Regions from separate parts of the Clostridium sp. 19966 genome, predicted to be linked through region 1. Evidence: predicted binding sites of a transcription regulator. Region 1 holds the regulator's gene; each other region holds the start of a gene.

Evidence for each region. The regulator LexA, encoded in region 1, represses DNA repair genes until DNA is damaged. The targets are predictions, from matches to a motif close to CNAACANNTGTTNG.
Region 2: IAI10_RS11710 (DNA polymerase IV) is a predicted target of LexA. The motif match lies at 3,959-3,972, and genes of this name have one in related genera.
Region 3: IAI10_RS23885 (DNA polymerase IV) is a predicted target of LexA. The motif match lies at 2,063-2,076, and genes of this name have one in related genera.

The regions. Positions count from the first base shown of each region.
Region 1 is NZ_JACTOJ010000005.1:151,617-158,291, reverse strand. It holds gene IAI10_RS07030 (PTS glucose transporter subunit IIA) at 1-131, shown strand, start outside; gene IAI10_RS07025 (HPr family phosphocarrier protein) at 144-404, shown strand; gene IAI10_RS07020 (DUF378 domain-containing protein) at 451-684, opposite strand; gene purB (adenylosuccinate lyase) at 834-2,264, shown strand; gene IAI10_RS07010 (tyrosine recombinase XerC) at 2,815-3,807, shown strand; gene IAI10_RS07005 (hypothetical protein) at 3,867-4,214, opposite strand; gene lexA (transcriptional repressor LexA) at 4,392-4,997, shown strand; gene IAI10_RS06995 (methionine gamma-lyase family protein) at 5,040-6,317, opposite strand; gene hfq (RNA chaperone Hfq) at 6,387-6,635, opposite strand.
Region 2 is NZ_JACTOJ010000009.1:186,225-192,899, forward strand. It holds SAM riboswitch class I at 90-186, opposite strand; gene cysK (cysteine synthase A) at 469-1,404, shown strand; gene IAI10_RS11700 (cysteine desulfurase family protein) at 1,581-2,714, shown strand; gene thiI (tRNA uracil 4-sulfurtransferase ThiI) at 2,716-3,861, shown strand; gene IAI10_RS11710 (DNA polymerase IV) at 4,021-5,226, shown strand; gene IAI10_RS11715 (sigma-70 family RNA polymerase sigma factor) at 5,491-6,015, shown strand; gene IAI10_RS11720 (DUF2156 domain-containing protein) at 6,250-6,675, shown strand, end outside.
Region 3 is NZ_JACTOJ010000053.1:2,539-9,213, forward strand. It holds gene IAI10_RS23875 (GNAT family N-acetyltransferase) at 1-714, shown strand, start outside; gene IAI10_RS23880 (effector binding domain-containing protein) at 940-1,794, shown strand; gene IAI10_RS23885 (DNA polymerase IV) at 2,153-3,403, shown strand; gene IAI10_RS23890 (hypothetical protein) at 3,422-3,685, shown strand; gene IAI10_RS23895 (HNH endonuclease domain-containing protein) at 3,904-4,935, shown strand; gene IAI10_RS23900 (hypothetical protein) at 4,932-5,069, shown strand; gene IAI10_RS23905 (hypothetical protein) at 5,407-5,538, shown strand; gene IAI10_RS23910 (MBL fold metallo-hydrolase) at 5,944-6,675, shown strand, end outside.

The DNA of each region.
Region 1 (6,675 bases):
AGTTTGTTGAAATGCAAGCATCAACAGTTACTCCGTTAGTAATTACTAACTCCGAAATCATAGAAACTATTGATATAAATTTTAAAACTAATAAAGCTAAAGACACATTTATGACTGTAACATTAAAATAGGGAGGAATTTACATGGTAAGTAAGGAAGTATGTGTAAAGAGTGCTACCGGGTTACATGCTAGACCGGCAACTCTTTTAGTTAAAAAAGCGTCATCATTCAAATCAGACATAACAGTTGAGTATAATGGAAAAAAGGCTAATGTCAAAAGCCTTATAGGTGTTTTATCCCTAGGAGTATCTAGAAATTCAAACATAACGATTACAGCTTCAGGAGATGATGAAACCTTAGCTGTAGAAGAATTAATAAAACTTGTTGATTCTTTAGAAGAATAATTAATTAGAGGGAACCTTTTGGTCCCCTCTTTGTTATGTTGGTGGTTTAATTAAATTTATTATGCTTTAATATGTAAAGCAGATATATTACATTTAATGCTGATAGGCCAATTACTAAATAAATTATTCTTTCTACAACAGAAGAAGCAAATCCGAAAGCATTTGCAATCTGTGCAACTATATTGAAATCATTGTTGCCTATTCCAATAAAACCCCAATTTAATGCGCCAATCAGCACCAATATAATAGTAATCTTGTCTGGCAGGCTTAATTTATACATATTTATTAACCTCCTACAGTATTAAATAAGATTATTATAATAGAATTATATTATCTATAATTGCATATAGAACTGAGTACTTTACAGAAAAAGAATTTTATTTTAAATTATTAAATACTAATATTAAAGATCATTTAAGGAGGCTAAAAATGAGAGATTTATACAATACACCGCTTAATGCTAGATATGCTTCAAAAGAAATGAGTTATATATTTTCAGATGATATGAAGTTTAGGACTTGGAGAAAACTTTGGATAGCTTTAGCAGAAAACGAAAAGGATTTGGGGCTGAATATAACAGCTGAGCAAATTAATGAACTTAAAGCTAATGCTGAGAATATAAATTACGAAGATGCTGAAAAGAAAGAAAAAGAAGTTAGACATGATGTTATGAGTCATGTATATGCCTATGGACTTCAATGTCCATCTGCTAAAGGAATAATTCATTTAGGAGCAACAAGCTGTTATGTAGGCGATAATACAGATATAATAATTATAAAAGAAGCTTTATTGCTGATAAGAAAAAAACTAATTAATGTTATAGCTGCTCTTACTAAATTTGCTGTAAAATATAAAAAAATGCCTACTCTTGGATTTACTCATTTGCAACCTGCTCAATTAACAACTGTTGGAAAAAGGGCGTGCTTATGGATTCAAGATCTTACCATGGATTTAGAAAATCTAGATTTTGCTATAAGCAATATTAAATTATTAGGCGTTAAAGGAACTACGGGTACTCAAGCTAGTTTTATGAATCTATTTAACGATGACGAGGATAAGGTAAAAAGACTTGATCAAATGGTATGCAAGAGCATGGGATTTGAAGCTTCTTATATGGTTACAGGTCAAACGTATCCAAGGAAACTTGATTCAATAGTTTTAAATACTTTATCAGAAATAGCTCAGAGTGCATATAAATTTAGCAATGATTTAAGGCTGCTACAAAACATGAAGGAAGTAGAAGAACCCTTCGAAAAAAATCAAATTGGCTCATCAGCTATGGCTTATAAGAGAAACCCTATGAGATCTGAAAGAATAAGCGCTTTATCTAGATATGTTATAGTTGATGCAATGAATCCAGCCATAACAGCTTCAACTCAATGGTTTGAAAGAACATTGGATGATTCTGCCAATAAGAGATTATCTGTTTCTGAAGCCTTTTTAGCTTTGGATGGAGTGTTAAATTTATATTTAAATATATCAGAAAATATGGTTGTCTATGAGAAAGTTATAGAGTCTCATGTAAAAAATGAATTACCTTTTATGGCTACTGAGAATATACTTATGGAAGCAGTTAAAAAAGGTGGGGATAGACAGGAATTACATGAAAGAATTAGAATACATTCTATGGCTGCTGCTTCTAGAGTTAAACAAGAAGGCAAAAACAATGATTTGATAGAACGAATTATTAATGATGAAGGTTTCAATATGAGTGAAAAAGAAATTCTTGATATCATTGATCCTTCTGAATTTGTAGGGAGAGCTCCTTCTCAGGTTGACGATTTTGTTAATGAGTGTGTAAAACCTATATTGGAATCTAATAAAGATATAATCGGCGTTCATGCTGAAATTAATTTATAAAAAATAAAATTATTAAAAATAGAATTCTCTTGTATAAGAGAATTCTATTTTTTTATAAAAAATTATAAAAGATATATATCCACAAATTGGGATTAAAATGTTTATATATATAATTTTCGTAATTATACTCAATCTGTGGATGGGAAATAATGGTATAAATATACATAAGTTATAAATGCAAAATAAATCAGCAAAAATGAAAAAAGAAATTTTCTGCATAAATAGCTTAATAAACGACAATTACTATATATAAAGTAAAAACGCGCTTTAGCAGATATTCAACATTATTTGTTTTAATAATTTTTTTACGACAACAAATATAATTTGATGATTTGTTTATTAAATTTTATAAAAGGGAATTGGGATTATAGCTGCAAAAGCAATAAAACTTAAAGAAATATGATCTATTTTACCTTAAATATACGTCGCTAAATAACCATTTAGCGACATGTGGTTGAAAAAAGTATGGAATTTATGCTATAATTAACATAGAAGCGTTTATTGATGCTCATAAAACTTTAATTATCCCCTATGGAGGTTTGGTATAAGTATGAAATATGATTTTAATATTATATCTGATACAAGGTTTCCTGAAAGAGTTATAGAGTTTGTAAATTATTTATCAACTATAAAAGGAAAGTCTCCCAATACTATAAATGCATATAAGGTAGACTTGCTTACCTTTTTTAGGTTTATGAAAATATACAAGGGTTTAGCAGACAAAAATTTAGAATTTGAAGAAATAGAAATTAACGATATAGATGATAATTTTATAAAGAAAATTAAATTAGCTGATTTATTTGCGTTTCTTTCTTTTGCTGAAAATTATAGAAACAATGGTACATATGCTAGAGCTAGAAAAGTAGCTACTTTGAAATCATTCTACAAATATTTATATGGAAAGGCTAAATTTTTAGATGAAAACCCTACCCTTGAATTAGAATCCCCCAAAATTCAAAAAAGACATCCTATATATTTAACCTTGGATGAAAGCAAAGCTTTACTTACTAAAATGGATAAAACAGATTCCAATTATGTTAGAGATTATTGCATTATAACATTGTTTTTAAATTGTGGAATGCGTTTATCTGAATTGTGCGGTATCAATATTAGCAATATAAAAGGAGATACTTTAACTATAATAGGTAAAGGAAATAAAGAAAGAACTGTATATTTAAATAATTCCTGTATTAGTGCTTTAAATAATTACATAATAGAAAGAAGCAAAAAGCAAACGCAAATTCCTTCTCAACACAAAGATGCCTTATTTGTCTCCGAAAGGAAATGCAGAATTAATAAAAGAACGGTTGAAAGAATTGTTAAAAAATATATTGGAGAAGCAGGATTGGATGAGCAAAAATATACTCCGCATAAGTTAAGACACACTGCAGCTACACTTATGTATAAGCACGGAAAAGTTGATATAAGAAGCCTTCAGATGATTTTAGGCCATGAAAATATATCCACTACACAAATTTATACTCATGTTGATGATGATAAATTGAGACAGGCTGTAAATTCAAACCCTTTAAATGATATGTAGTAGAATTATAGAGCTTAAGGCTTTTGATTTCTTAAGCTCTATAATTCTAATTGTGTGATTTATATATCGCTTTTCTTTAAATGCTTTGATATAAAAAATCCAGGAAATAACTCTTCAAAAATAGCATTGTCTTTATCTTCTAGGGTTTCGCCTAAGCCAGTTACATCTTCTATATATTCTACAGGATCAGAGTTATCATCGAACTCATCCCTTACGTCTAAAACGAGTTCCTCTTGCATAGTATCTTCTTCTATACTGTCTACTATAACTTCTCTGTAATCATCATTATTTTCTTCTAAACATTTACCACAATTATCACAAATTTTGCTGCTATCTAAATCACAGATATTACATTCACCGCAGTCATTACATAATTTATTTGAATTAAATAAACACATTTTACTCATAAAAGTATCTCCTTTTACAATATTATATATTATAAAATTAATTTATAATATCCTACACTTACAATAGTATAATGAAATAAGAACTAAATTTCAATAGAAAAATAAATAATAGAACGTAAGTTTGATATTTGATATAAATAATGTTATAATTAATTTATGATTGAGAGGTGTATTACTATGACTGAACGAAATACTAAGCAAAAAGAAGTATACGATTTTTTAAAAAAATATACCGAAGATAAGGGATATCCACCTTCAGTGAGAGAAATATGTGAAGCAGTAGAACTTAAGTCAACTTCAACTGTTCACGGTCATTTAAAAAGATTAGAAAAGAAAGGTTTAATCAGAAGAGATCCTACTAAACCAAGAGCTTTAGAGATAACGGAATTAGCAAACAGTAAAAGAGAAATGATAAATATACCTATTGTAGGCAAAGTAACTGCTGGTATGCCTATTTTAGCCTTTGAAAATATAGAAGATACTTTCAGCATACCTTTAAATTATGTAAAAAATAATAATCAATTATTTATACTAAATGTTAAAGGTGTTAGTATGATAGAAGCTGGTATTTTAGATGGAGATATGGCGATAATAGAAAAAACAGATATTGCTGATAATGGAGATATAGTAGTAGCTCTCATTGATAATGAAGCAACAATAAAAACTTTTTATAAAGAAAAAGACCATATAAGGCTTCAACCTGAAAACAAAGATTTGGATCCTATAATTGTTAAAGATTGTAAAATTCTTGGAAGGCTTGTTGGTCTTTATAGAGCATATTAACAAAAAGAAAGCTGAGTAAACTACTGCAGCTTTCTTTTTTGATTAAAGTATATTATTTAAAGCAATCATCAACCCTATTTTTACATGTTCTAGAGTTAATCCACCTTGTAAATATGCTATATAAGGTTCTCTTATTGGAGCATCGGCAGATAATTCTATGGAGGCTCCTTGCACAAAAGCGCCAGCAGCCATTATTACTTGATCATTGTACCCTGGCATATCCCAAGGTTCACATTCTACAAAAGAGTCTATAGGCGATCCCTTCTGAATACCCTTGCAAAAATTTATCAGTTTATTTTTATCGTTAAATTTTATAGCTTGAATTATGTCGCTTCGCCTATCATTGTATTTAGGCAACACCTCAAACCCTGCTAACTCAAAGAGTTTAGCGCACAGCACAGCCCCTTTTACAGCTTCTATAGATATATGAGGAGCTAAAAATAACCCTTGGAAAAGCTGTCTCATAACTCCAAAAGTTGAACCACACTCCCCTCCTATTCCGGGAACAGTCAATCTATAGGATGCTTGTTCAACAAATTCTTTCTTTCCTACAATATATCCACCTGTAGGAGCCAGACCTCCTCCAGCATTTTTTATTAATGATCCGGCCATTAAATCTGCACCTACATCTGTAGGTTCTTTTATATCTATGAATTCTCCATAACAATTATCTACGAAACAAATAACATCATTTCTTATAGATTTTATAAATTTTATGACTCCTTCTATTTGATCTATTGAAAATGATTTTCTCCATCCGTAACCAGTAGATCTCTGAATATGAATTAGTCTTATCGATGAATCGTTTAATAATTCAAACTTTATTTTATCTAATTGAAAAGTATCATTTAATAAATTAATTTGCTTATATTTAACTCCGTATTCTCTTAGAGAACCAAGCTTTTCTTTATCGCTAATTCCTATTATATTATGTAATGTATCATAAGGTAATCCTCCTATAGTCAGTAGAGTATCGCCAGGTCTTAAATTACCAAATAGAGCCGTTCCTATAGCATGAGTACCATTAACAAAATGAGGTCTAACTAGTGCGCTTTCTGTATTAAAGACTTGAGCAAAGACCTTATCTAAAGAGTCTCTACCTATATCTCCATAGCCATAGCCAGTGCTATTAGTAAAGTGTGATTCACTTATTCTTTCATCTTGAAAAGCTGCTAATACTTTTAATTGATTTAGTTGCTTTATATCATCATAGTATTCAAATTCTTCAGCTACTTCTTTTTCTGCTCTCTCAATAAGTTCTATGATTTCATTTTTTATTTTATATTTGCTTTTTAAAAAATCTTTAGTGTTAATATTCATGTTCACATACCTCCGTAACAATATTAGCATATAAAAAAAGAATAGGCAATTACAGCCTATTCTTTTTTATTATTCTATATTTTCATCTTCGTTTGTATTGTTAAAAAGTATGTTTCTTCCTGGAGTGATTGTAGATATAGCATGCTTATATATCATCATCTGCTTACCATCATTATCTAAAACCACAATAAAATTATCAAAACCTTTTACAAAGCCTTTTAATTGAAATCCATTCACTAGATGGATTGTCACTACTATTTTATTCTTTCTAGCATTATTTAAAAAAATATCTTGCAAATTGTTAGTTGTTTTATTCATTATGTTATCCCTCCAAATACCTCTTTTTTTATTAATTCTA
Region 2 (6,675 bases), on a different contig from region 1:
AGACTCCTTTACAAACAAATTAGGATATGTTCAATACATAATCCCAAATAAAAAAACTCTTCAAAAATAGAAGAGCCATCAATCAAATTCTTCTATCTTCCAGCTTAATGCTGTTGGATTTGGCACCTTGTTTTAACAGGTTGCCGGGTTTCATAGGGCCAGTCCCTCCACCTCTCGTGATAGACGCAGGAGATATGCTTATAAGATTTTAAGCAATTCCTACATTAATAGTATTAAATTTTTATTGCATTAACTGTATGTTACTATATACCTATTGCCTTGTCAATGCTTTTACGAGGTTTTGGCATAAATAAATGCGGAAGATATTCTTATAAAACATATATTTTTTATTGACAATACTAGGAAGAATATATATACTGAAATATATAAAGAATATTGTTGATAAAAAAACCGAGTAAACCAATAGGATAAGTTAAAATAAAATATTTTAGGTGTGGAGGAATAAAAATGAGTAAAATAGCAAAAAGTTTAACAGACCTTATAGGAAATACCCCATTATTAGAACTTACTAATTACAATGCTAAAAAGGGAGTAAAAGCTAAGATAGTAGCTAAATTGGAATATTTTAATCCTTTAAGCTCAGTAAAAGATAGAATAGCTTTTGCCATGATTCAGGATGCTGAAGAAAAAGGACTATTGAATAGTGAAAGCGTAATAATAGAGCCAACTAGCGGTAACACAGGTATAGGACTTGCTTTTGTTGCTGCAGCAAAGGGATATAAAATAATATTAACCATGCCAGAAACTATGAGTATTGAAAGAAGAAATCTTCTTAAGGCTCTAGGAGCACAGCTTGTGCTTACACCAGGTTCAGAAGGAATGAAAGGCGCTATTCAGAAAGCTAAGGATTTAGCTGCAGAAACACCGCATTCATTCATACCACAGCAGTTTGCAAATCCAGCAAACCCAGCGATACACAAGAAAACAACTGCTCAAGAAATATGGAATGATACCGATGGAAATGTAGACATATTTGTGGCTGGAGTAGGTACAGGCGGAACTGTAACAGGAGTTGCTTCAGGATTAAAGGAAAATAAAGCCAGCATAAAAGCTGTTGCTGTAGAACCAGCAGATTCACCAGTACTTTCAGGAGGAAAACCAGGCCCACATAAAATTCAAGGTATAGGAGCAGGTTTTGTACCAGATGTATTTGATGCAAAATTAATTGATGAAATATTCCCTGTAAAGAATGAGGAAGCTTTTGCTGCTGCTAGAGATCTTTCAAAGGCTGAAGGATTATTAGTAGGAATATCTTCAGGAGCTGCACTTCATGCTGCTACAGTTTTAGCTCAGAAGGAAGAAAATGCAGGAAAGACAATAGTAGTTCTTTTACCTGATACTGGTGAAAGATATCTTTCAACTCCTCTATTTAGCGAAGAATAATTCTTGTGATTTAATATAATTTTTATAAAGCTGTATCAATATAGATGCTCTATGTTGATACAGCTTTATATTTTGTAAAGAAGCAAAGTTTTGGTTAAGGTTGAAACTCTCTGGTTATATATAATATAATGTATGAGTTGAAATGATAAATTCAAATATTAATGGGAAGTGATATTGTGCAAGTTTACTTTGATAATAGTGCTACCACTATGCCTTATGATGAGGTAGTTGAAGAAATTATAGATGTTATGAAAAACAATTTTGGCAATCCTTCTTCAGCTCATAAATTAGGACTTATAGCTGAAAAGAAACTCAATGACAGTAAAGAAATATTAGCTAAGACTATAAATGCCCTTAAAGAGGAAATAATATTTACCTCTGGAGGAAGCGAAAATAATAATTTTTTAATAAAAGGATTTTTGACTCCAGGTAATCACGCTATAACTACAAGCATAGAACATCCTAGTGTGCTGAATACTTTTAAGGCTCTAGAAGAGCAGGGAGTTAAGGTTACTTATTTAAATGTAGATAATAATGGAAGAATATCCATGGAAGAACTTAAAGAGGCTATCAACAAGGATACCAGATTAGTAAGCGTAATGCATGTTAATAATGAGATAGGTTCTGTTCAGGATATAGAGAGTATAGGAAAAGTAATAAAAGAATCCAGCGGAAGAATTAAATTTCATGTGGATGCAGTTCAAAGCTATGGAAAATATAAAATAGATGTGAAAAAGAGCAATATAGATATGCTTTCTGTGAGCGGACATAAGATACATGGACCTAGAGGAATAGGCTTTGCATTCTTAAGAAAAGGTCTTGTGCCTAAAGCGTTGATCCATGGCGGTGGACAAGAAAAAAACTTAAGGTCAGGAACAGAAAATGTAGCAGGTGCAGCAGGACTTGCCAAAGCTGCTTCTATAATGTATTCTAACTTAGAGAATAATTTTAGTAAGGTTCTTAAATTAAAAGAATATTTTATAGAAAGCTTAGGAAGTGTAGATAATATATTGATAAACAGCTCTGCTAAGCCGGAGTTTTCACCCTACATATTAAGTGTATCTTTTCCGGGAGTTAGATCCGAAGTGCTGCTTCATCTCCTTGAAGAAGGTGATATATATGTGTCAACGGGGTCAGCTTGCTCATCTAAGGATACAAAGGATAGTCATGTGCTTAAGGCTATAGGATTAAAGGATGCAGCGGTAAAAGGTACTATAAGATTCAGCTTCAGTGAATTTAATACTGCAGAGGAAGTTGATTATACCATTGCTAAGCTTAAGGAAAGTATGAAATTTTTGAGGAGAAGATAATATGAGAAAACTTTTATTGATAAAATACGCTTCAGAAATATTTTTAAAGGGACTTAACAGAGGAAAATTTGAAGCAAAATTAAAGGACAATATAAGCAAAGTGCTTGAAGGTGTTAAATATGAATTCTTAAATGACCAGGGCAGATGGTTCATATACGGCGAAAATTTAGAAGAAACTCTTGAAAAGGTAAAGAGGGTCTTCGGAGTAGCAGAAGTATCCATAGTTACAGAAGTGGAACCTACTTTGGAGGCTATTTCAGAGCAGGCTATCATAGAAGCGAGAGAAAGTAGTGCTTCCACCTTTAAGGTTGAAGGAAAAAGAGCGGACAAGAGCTTCCCTAAAAATTCAATGGAATTGGCAGCCTATGTGGGAGGGCAAATACTTAGGAATGTAGAAGGATTGAAGGTTGACATACACAACCCTGAATGTGTGGTAAATGTGGAAGTAAGAGGAAAAGCTTATGTTTATTCTAAAAGAATAAAAGGTGAAGGTGGACTTCCTTATGGCATGAACGGAAGCACTATGCTCATGCTTTCAGGAGGTATAGATTCCCCTGTTGCTGGTTACATGATGGCTAGAAGAGGCGTTACCTTAAACTGCGTATATTATCACAGTCATCCCTACACCAGCGAAAGAGCTAAGGAAAAGGTTAAAGATCTTGCTAAAATACTCAAGAGCTATACAGGAAATGTGAATCTTTATGTGGTACCTTTTACAGATATACAGATGTCCATAATAGATAAATGTCCTGAAAATGAACTTACCATAATAATGAGAAGGTTTATGATGAGGGTAGCCTGCAAGCTTGCAGATCAATTAAAGATAGATTCCATAACCACTGGAGAAAGCATAGGCCAGGTGGCAAGCCAGACCATGGAAGGACTCATAGTTAGTACGGATGTAGCAGATAGACCTGTATTCAGACCATTGATAGCTACTGATAAGACAGATATAATGGATATTTCAAGAAAGATAGGCACCTATGATACTTCCATACTGCCTTACGAGGATTGCTGTACTATATTTGTTCCAAAGCATCCTAAGACTAAACCAAGACTTGATATAATTAAGTCTTCTGAGAGTGTATTGGAGATAGATCAATTAGTGGATGATGCTATAAAAAATATGGAAGTATACGAATTATAAATCGTAAAATGAAAAAACCCTAAGGCTAAATTAAAAGTTCCTAGGATTTTTTATTCCGCTTTAAATATCTTAAGTGTAAATAAAAATACATTGCGCTAGAATATATGTTCGTATATAATATTTATGATATATGAATTTTTATTATGGGGATGTATGTTTATGGAGAAATTATATGACCGAATTATATTTCATGTTGATGTAAATTCAGCTTTCCTTTCCTGGAGCGCTGTGGATATGCTGAAAAAAGGTGAGAAAATTGATATAAGGAATATTCCTTCCGCTGTAGGAGGAGATGAATCAACTCGTCATGGAATAATTCTGGCAAAGTCTACTTCAGCTAAAAAGTATAATGTAACTACCGGTGAATCAATATATACCGCAAGACAAAAATGTCCTCAGCTTTATTTAGTGCCGCCGGATCATAAGCTATATAGAAAATTCAGTAATGAAATGATGGAAATATTAAAGGAATACACACCTGTCATAGAGCAATATTCTATAGATGAATGCTTTCTTGATATCACAGGTATGAGAAAAACTTATAGAGAACCTCTAAAAGTGGCATATGCTTTGAAAGAAAGAATAAAAAAGGAATTGGGTTTTACAGTAAATGTTGGCGTTTCAACTAATAAGCTGTTGGCAAAGATGGCATCGGAACTAAAAAAGCCGGATAAGTTAAATACACTTTTCCCAGATGAAATAGAGGAAAAAATGTGGAAGCTGCCCATAGAAGAATTATTCATGGTTGGAAGAGCCACTGTTCCTAAATTGAAAGCTATAGGTATCTATAAAATAGGAGATTTAGCCAGCTATGATATAGACATATTGAGAAGAAAGTTTAAAAGCTATGGGAATCTTCTTTGGAATTATGCTAATGGCATAGATAATTCAAAGGTGACTCCTCAGGAGCCCTCAGATATAAAAAGTATAGGAAATTCTACAACCTTAGCTGTAGATATAAAAGATACAGAAAATGCTCGTAAAGTAATAATTTCTCTATGTGAAAGCGTAGGAAAAAGGCTTAGAGAAGCTGAAAAATTTGCAGATGTTGTACAGATATCTCTAAAAAATGATATGTTTATAGTAGCTTCAAAACAGAAAAAATTAAAATATAAAACAGACTGCACTCAGGACATTATAAAAGAAATTTTTAATTTATTTCAAGGATTATGGAAGGGGGAACCCTTAAGGTACATAGGGATAAGCGTCTCAGGTTTATCCACTTCAAAAATAAGTCAATTATCTTTTTTTGATGATGATAAAATGGAAAGAAAGCAGAAGCTAGATAAGACAATAGATGAAATAAGATCAAAGTATGGGAGTGATTCATTAGTGAGATCGAGTCTCTTAAATAAAAAGCTCTAATTAATTTTGTAATCTTTCTTAATAAAAACTTAAGAATTGTGTAATACATTTGTAGGTGTATTGTATCCATTTTGTAACAACTTATTTTTTCTTCTGATTTAAAATTATAGTATAGCAATTATACAAGATATTTATTTATATTTTATTTGTTTGTCTGACTTAGACAAATGGTTAATATTTTTAGCATTTAATATTGAAAATGCACAGAGAAATATTTACATATTTTGCGGAGATAAAATAAATAATTTTTGGGAGGAAAAATAAATGCAGTTGGTAATGGATAAGGTACAGGATAGATTGTTTGAACAATTGTATAGTGAATATAATAGAGTAGTATATAATTATATTTATATGTCAATAAAGGATCAGTGGAAGGTGGAAGATTTAACTTCCGAGGTGTTCATAAAAGTATATAGGCATAGAGATAAGATAAATGATGTTCAAAAAAGCGGTAAATGGCTCATAACAATAGCACGAAATACACTGATCGATTATTATAGAAAATCTTATAAAGAAGAGCCTTGCGAGGAAATATTCCTAGAAGGCGTAGATGAATGCGGATATGAGGATATAATAATAAAAGATCAATTCTCTTCCATAAAAAGTTTGATAATGCTTCTTCCTGAGGATGTAAGAAAAATGCTTATAATGAGATTTTATTACGGCATGAAGTTTAAAGAGATAGGCCAAAGAATGAATTTGACAGAAAATGCTGTTAAATGCAGGGTTTCCAGAACTATAAAAAAGCTGCATGATATGCTTCCGGAAGAAGAAAAAATTTGCTGTTAAATAAAAAAAACAGCAGATAAATTCAGAATATATGCAGCAATACTGAATAATGAGAGTGCAACATATTATATGGAGATAAATATTTCTGTATAAATATGTTGCATTTTTTATTATATTGCTTAAAATTAAATTGTGTTATAGTAGTGTTTTTCAAATATAATCTATTAAATACTCATAGTTTTTGTGATAGAATGAAAATGCAGATGTCTATGCGCCCATGGAAGGATGATTAATATGTTATTTAAAAAAATAAAAATAGAAGATAAAGATATTATAGATAAATATGTGGCAAAGCATAAATTTAAGACTTATGAATATTCCTTTACTACTTTATATCTCTGGAGAAATATGTGCAATGTAGAATATGCAATAGTTGATGATGTACTTATAATAAAAAAGCAGCAGGTTGGCAAAGGCGAATACTTTATGGTGCCAGTAGGCTGCGATAAAGAAAAATTGCCGGAAATAGTGGAAAAGTTAAAAGAATATAAGAGTAAGTCCTATGATATGCAAAATTTATTTAGAGATGTGGAAGAAGATTTTGTAGAAGAATTTAAGGATATTTATGGAGACAAGGTCGAATACATGGAAGATATAGATAATTTTGATTATGTATATGACACTGAAAAGTTAATTAATTTATCTGGTAAGAAGTACCAC
Region 3 (6,675 bases), on a different contig from region 1:
GCACCAAGTTATGCAGAAAATCGAATTTTCTATAACATCAGAGTCCTGCCTGAATATGAGAGGGTTGATGATGTGCTTGATCAGCTGTATGATGCTGTACATAGCAGGGCTGTGGAGATAAGGAAAAGTTTTAGTAATCATAAGTGTCAATTATGTGTTGGCAATTCCGTGAATGAAATTATATATAATGAGTTTGCATTGAAAAAGGGCGATAAGGAGCATAATAGCCTGTATTTCATGAGCGCACCTATAAATTTAATTAAACAGTATTCATATAATGGCGAAGATTCAGCTATAACATTTCGTGAGTTCTCCCTTGCTACAAAGGAAGCAAAGGAACAGTATCTGAGGGAACTGGAATGGAAATGTTTTACGGATGACATTATGGATATGCAGAGGCTGCTTAGATACATGGATTCAGATTTTTTCATGGTCTATGGAGCCTTTGACGGGGATAAATTAATTGGCGCTGTTATGGTAGATCAGGATGGAGATGATATTCCCGAAATTGAGTCAGTATCTGTATTAGAGCAGTATCGTGGAAAACACTATGCCAAAATAATGATTGGAAAGGTTATGGATTTATTGTCTGAAAAGGGTTGTGAGAAGGTGAAATTGACGGTATTTACAAGTAATGAATCAGCCATAGGGTTATACCGTAATTTAGGTTTTAACATTGATAAAGAAGAAAAGAGGTTTATGAAATATATATAAATCTAATTGTAAAGTATTTCGAAATGGTGTATTAAAGCACTAGTTAGATAGAAAAAATCAGTGGGGTTGTAAAGATAGGATAGATGTAGAAATTGAGAATCTTTATGAAGGTCTCAGAAGGACAGTTCTTTGGAGTCTTTTAGCGAACATGATTTTTTCGTGCATCAAATGCAAGGTTTCAAATACTTCAATATGATAATATGAATCTTGAAAGAAGGGAAATTAATGGATTGGTTAAACAGTATGAATAAGGCTATTGACTACATTGAATCAAATCTGGCTGATAGAATTTCGTATGATAAAGCCGCACAAATTGCTTGCTGCTCAACTTATCATTTTCAAAGAATGTTCTCATCCATCACTGATGTGCCACTGTCTGAGTATATAAGGCGTAGACGCTTGACCTTAGCCGCTTTTGATTTGCAAACTAGTGATATTAAAATCATTGATGTGGCTTTTAAGTATGGATATGAATCGCCTGAAGCATTTAGCAGAGCGTTTAAAAAACTACATGGAGTAATGCCAACATCAGCGCGCGATATTGGTGTTTCACTAAAAGCCTTTCCCAAAATGACCTTCTCAATATCAATTAAAGGAGATACTGAAATGAATTATCGTATTGAACAAAGAGAGGCATTTGATGTATTTGGTGTTTACACTGAAATTAGCACAGATCAAGAAAAAGCATTTGATCAGGTTCCATTATTTTTTAAAAGATGTGATGATGACGGTACAACAGATACTATCAATAATCTTTTAGGCCGTTTTGATGACAATTATACGATTTCTGCATTGTATGACTATTCAGAAACAACATTTAAGTACATGTTATGTAATTATTTACCCAAGGGTTTATCAATCCCTTCAAGGTTCACAAGGCTCTCAGTTCCTCCATCAACATGGGCAATATTTGATGTGCCTGAATGTGAGATGCAGAGTGCTTGGAAACGCATTTTTTCGGAGTGGTTTCCTACATCTGAGTTTGAAGCAATTGAAGGCATTCAGTTTGAAATGTATTACGGATTGGCGAAACATCAGAATGGTTTCGGGGAAATATGGATTCCCGTAAAGAAAAAGTAATATTATTATATGGGTAAAAAGCATAGAATCTGAATAAACAGTTTGCACAATATCATCAAAAAGAATGCTCTTATGTCTATAATCCTAATGGAACTATAAGTAAGCAAGACACCTTACGTTAAATTTCGTAGAGTGTCTTGCTCGTTTTTTATCTTATGCTTTTACAATTATTTTTAATTCTTAATTTTTACTTATTCACTTGTTCTTAGCTATAAAAGAGATAAATATCTAGATATAAGTATACAGAGGCAATTAATTTCATAGAATAAGAACATACGATCGCAAAAATATCTTTATATTAAGAATACTTGTTCTTATAATAGAATATGTATAGTAGAAAGAAAAGGAATGTGAGGAAATGAGTAGATTAATATTCCATATAGATGTAAATTCTGCTTATTTAAGTTGGGAAGCTGCTTATAGATTGCAGCAAGGTGAGAAACTGGATCTTAGAACTGTTCCATCCGTAGTGGGAGGGGCTGAAGCTAGCCGTCATGGAATAGTTTTGACTAAATCTATTCCAGCAAAGAAATTTGGAATTCAAACTGGTGAAACCCTTTATAATGCAAGAATAAAATGCCCTGAATTAGTAGTTGTTCCTCCCAGGTATTGGTTATATATGAAATCAAGTGCAGCAATGCATGAAATGCTGTTAGAATACACACCGCAAATACAAAGATTTTCAGTGGATGAAAGCTTCTTGGATCTATCTAACATGGAACATTTATATCCTGATTATATGAAGCTAGCAGAAAAGATTCAAGAAAGAATAAAGAAAGAACTAGGGTTTACTGTGAATATAGGCATATCCCAAAATAAATTATTAGCGAAGGTAGCATCAGATTTTACAAAACCTGATAGAATCCATACATTGTTTCCCCAGGAAATAAAAGAAAAGCTGTGGATACTCCCTGTTGAAGACCTATTTATGGTGGGGCGTGCAACGGCACCAAAATTGCACAATCTAAATATAAATACGGTGGGCGACCTTGCTAATTATGATTTGTCTATATTAAAAAGAAAATTCAATAGCCAGGGTACACTACTTTGGAATTACGCCAATGGTATAGATAATTCAGAGGTAAGAAAAAGCAACCACATAGAAATGAAAGGCATTGGCAATAGTACAACAATAGCCTTTGACGTAGAGGACAGTGAGACAGCGCATAAGGTCCTCCTAGCACTATGCGAAACTGTAGGCATGAGGCTTAGAGACTCCAATAATTGCTGCACTGTGGTTTCAGTAAGTATACGTGGAAGCGATATGATATCCTATTCCCGCCAAAAAAAACTTACTGTGCCCACAGATTCTACACGAAAAATACATGAAGCAGTTTGCTATCTGTTTGATAATGTATGGAAAGGCAACCCCATAAGACATCTAGGAGTACATGTAACAGATTTCTGTGGAAATGATTTTTACCAAACCTCCCTGCTTGAACCCTTTGACTATGAAAAAGATAGAAAAATAAATAAAGCTATTGATGATATAAGGATAAAGTTTGGACATAATTCAGTAATCAAGTCCTGTTTTCTTCATTCTGGCTTAAGTCCTATGCTGGGCGGTGTTGGTGAAGAAGAATATCCATTGATGTCCAGCATTTTGTAAGGAGAGGTGTATGTATTAATGAAGGTAGTTGCAAAACCTATTGAAGTTATTTCCTATACAGATGCCAAAGGGGATATTAGACCCTTAAGAATGAAATTTGAAGTGGAAGATAATACTGCCATAGTGGTTAAAATAGATAGGATAATAGAAAAGCATATTGAGAAATTAGCCGGTAACTATATGTGGCTATTTAGGTGCCAAAGCACAATCAACAATACACAGCGCATATTTGAATTAAAATATGAATTAGAAACCTGCAAGTGGATAATATTTAAAATATAGCTTTAGGTATATAAAGGCAGAAAAGCAAGTTTTTTAGCCAGGATTATATGAAACGGAGAGAAAATAAAAATTTAATATTTTAAATTTGGTTAATTTGAGAAAAGAGAAAATTTTGGAGATTTTCTCTTTTTTTGTTAAAGGGGCAGGGATTAGGGATTAAAATGGTATTATGGATAAAAATGTAGATTTCAATGACGAAAAAGACTTGGAGAATTGTTATGAGTGATAGGATTGATTTGAATATAAATAGCCTTTTATCAAAGGAAATAGTAAGAGAGTGCTTGCCCTCTAGCCAGAAAGTGGATTCAAGCACCTTTTCCAAGGTGCTTGAGGATATGTCTGCCAGCTATAAAATGTATTGGCTGCTGGGAATATTGGAAGAGGTTAGTGAGGGCAAAACTGAGATTGAATCTAAAAGGATAATAGCAAGAATGATTGCAAAGGCGTGGTATCCCATAAGGCAGTTTAGGCTTAGTTTTGGTATGTCCGATGTTTTATACAGGTCTATAGATTATATAGCGGAAAAATCACAGTACAAGGCCAATTGCGATGAAAGAAAAATAGTGGATTTTGCTTATGGCTGCGAGGACAAGGAGCTAAATAAAATAATGAAGGAACTTACCTACAAGGTGCCTTATAGACTGCTTGCTCCATTTTTTAAAGAAGAAATAAAGGTCAAGAAGCAGCATGAAGTAGAAAGAGCTATAGCTGAGCTATCCCTTGAAGATGATAGGTGCCTATACAAGATTGTAAAGGGAGAAAAGAATAAAATCATTTTAAATGAGGGCTGGGCAGAATATCTTATCTCCAATTATAAAATTATTAAGGCGTGGATTTACTATAACCTGGCGGACTTTTTGCAAAAAAGAAATTCTAATGTGCCTGCAATAGTTTTTAAGCTGGAGGCACCTTCTAATAACAGTAGAAACTTACTTAAGGCTACCAAGCTATGGAAGTCTGTTATAAGTGAAAGAAATATAAGGGATATGTACACAGGAAAAGAATTTGTAGATATAAACTTTGAAAAATACGGAAGTTTAAGCATAGACCACTTTATCCCTTGGAGTTTTGTGATGCATAACGAGCTGTGGAATCTAATTCCAACATTCAAGAATATAGATAGTTCCAAAAGTGATAAGCTGCTTTCTTTAGACGCATACATGAAGGACTTCAGTAGCTTGCAATATGAAGCCTTCTCTTATTTCTGTGAAAAAAGAATGGATAATGCTTGGAGGACTATTTTAATGTGATAAAAGTTGACAAGCTCTATGATTATTACAGGTATGCTGAAAAAAGCGATTTTGAAAATAAGTTTAAAGAAAGCATACTGCCACTGCACCAGATAGCGAGGAATCAGGGGTGGATGGTGGTGGAGAGGGTGTGAGGGTAACACTTATAGCTATATAATAACTTTTCATAACCTGAATATAATTATAACCAATATTAATAATGAAGATGATCATACGCTATTAGATTTATATAATCTGTTTGATAAAAAGGCAAAGGAAAAACAATTAAAGAAAGCTAAGATAATACTTATGATGACCTTGCCTGCTTTTAAAAGATATAGCAATGGGAAGTGATTCTTTTCTTTGGAATGGATATAGCTCTATTAAGACTAATACAAGATATATTTGTTTTGATACTCATGATTTACAAAATAATTATGACATTATTAAAAGAACTTATATTTTAATATTATTACCTGCTGATGGCAGGAAATGAACAAAGACAGAAATGAAAGAGTATTGTTAGTCTGTGATGAAGTTTACCTTATGATATATACTAATGTAACTCAAAGCTTAGTATTCCTAAGAAATGTAGAAAAAAGAGCAAGAAAATATGAACCATGAGTAGCCGTCATAAGCCAATCTGTTGAATATTTTCTTGGTTATCAAATAAAAATGTACGGACAGGCACTATTAGATATAACATGCTTCTAGATAATAACGGGTACAGATGGCTGAAACTTACAGGAAACTGAAGAAATTTACAATTTAACAGATGCAGAGGAAATGTGTTATTAATGATAGGTTCTAAAAGGTTTCATGTGGTGCTTGACATACTAAAATATAAATTGGAGTGTATATATAAAAATGGAACAAGGCAACAAAGTAAGATGATTTGTAAGTATCTGTCTTTATTCGTAGGAAAATGCGGCAAAATAGTATTGAAAGAGTTGTGTCAATAAAGAAATTTTGAAGAGTGAAAAAGTAATGATATTTATTTGAAGTTATACTAATAAGAAGGTGAAAGATATGATATTTAAAGCTTTAGCAGTGAGGGAGGGTGATTGCTTCCTTACAGAGTATAAAAAGAATGACGAATTAATTAGAATACTTATTGATGGTGGTAACGATAAAAAAGAAACTGTAGAATTATTCGAAAAATTAAAATTACCAGATAAGCATATTAATTTAATAATATGTACACATTATGATTCTGATCATATTAATGGGATTATTGGTCTTCTTGAAGAGGGATATACATTTGATGAAATTTGGCTTCCAGAGATACTTGGTTCTGTGGCTGCTAAAATTGGATCCAAAGGTATTAGAGAAGTTGTAGAGGAATTAAATAGAATCAGTGAAGAAGAGTATAGGCAATTGATGAAATTTGATGAGTGCTTGCTAACAGAATTTGAGAATGACTTTAATAACAACAAAGAAGTTGAAACAGATATAGATATAAACTTTAGCTCTAATTTATGGGGAGCTAAAACTTATGAATATGTATCTTTTTATGATGACTATGGATATGAAAATATGCTTAATTATTCTAACTGTATCGACTGTAGTAATCATAATCAATGTGATAGATATAATTATATGGTTCTAAAGCATACAATAATTGATACTGTAAACAAAACATCAATGTTAATGAGTTTAATGATTTCTAAAACTTATTCAGGATCTAAAATTGTATGGCTAAAGAATACAAATTCATTAGTAAGTAATAAAATTAGTACTAATATTGACGTGTTGGCACTT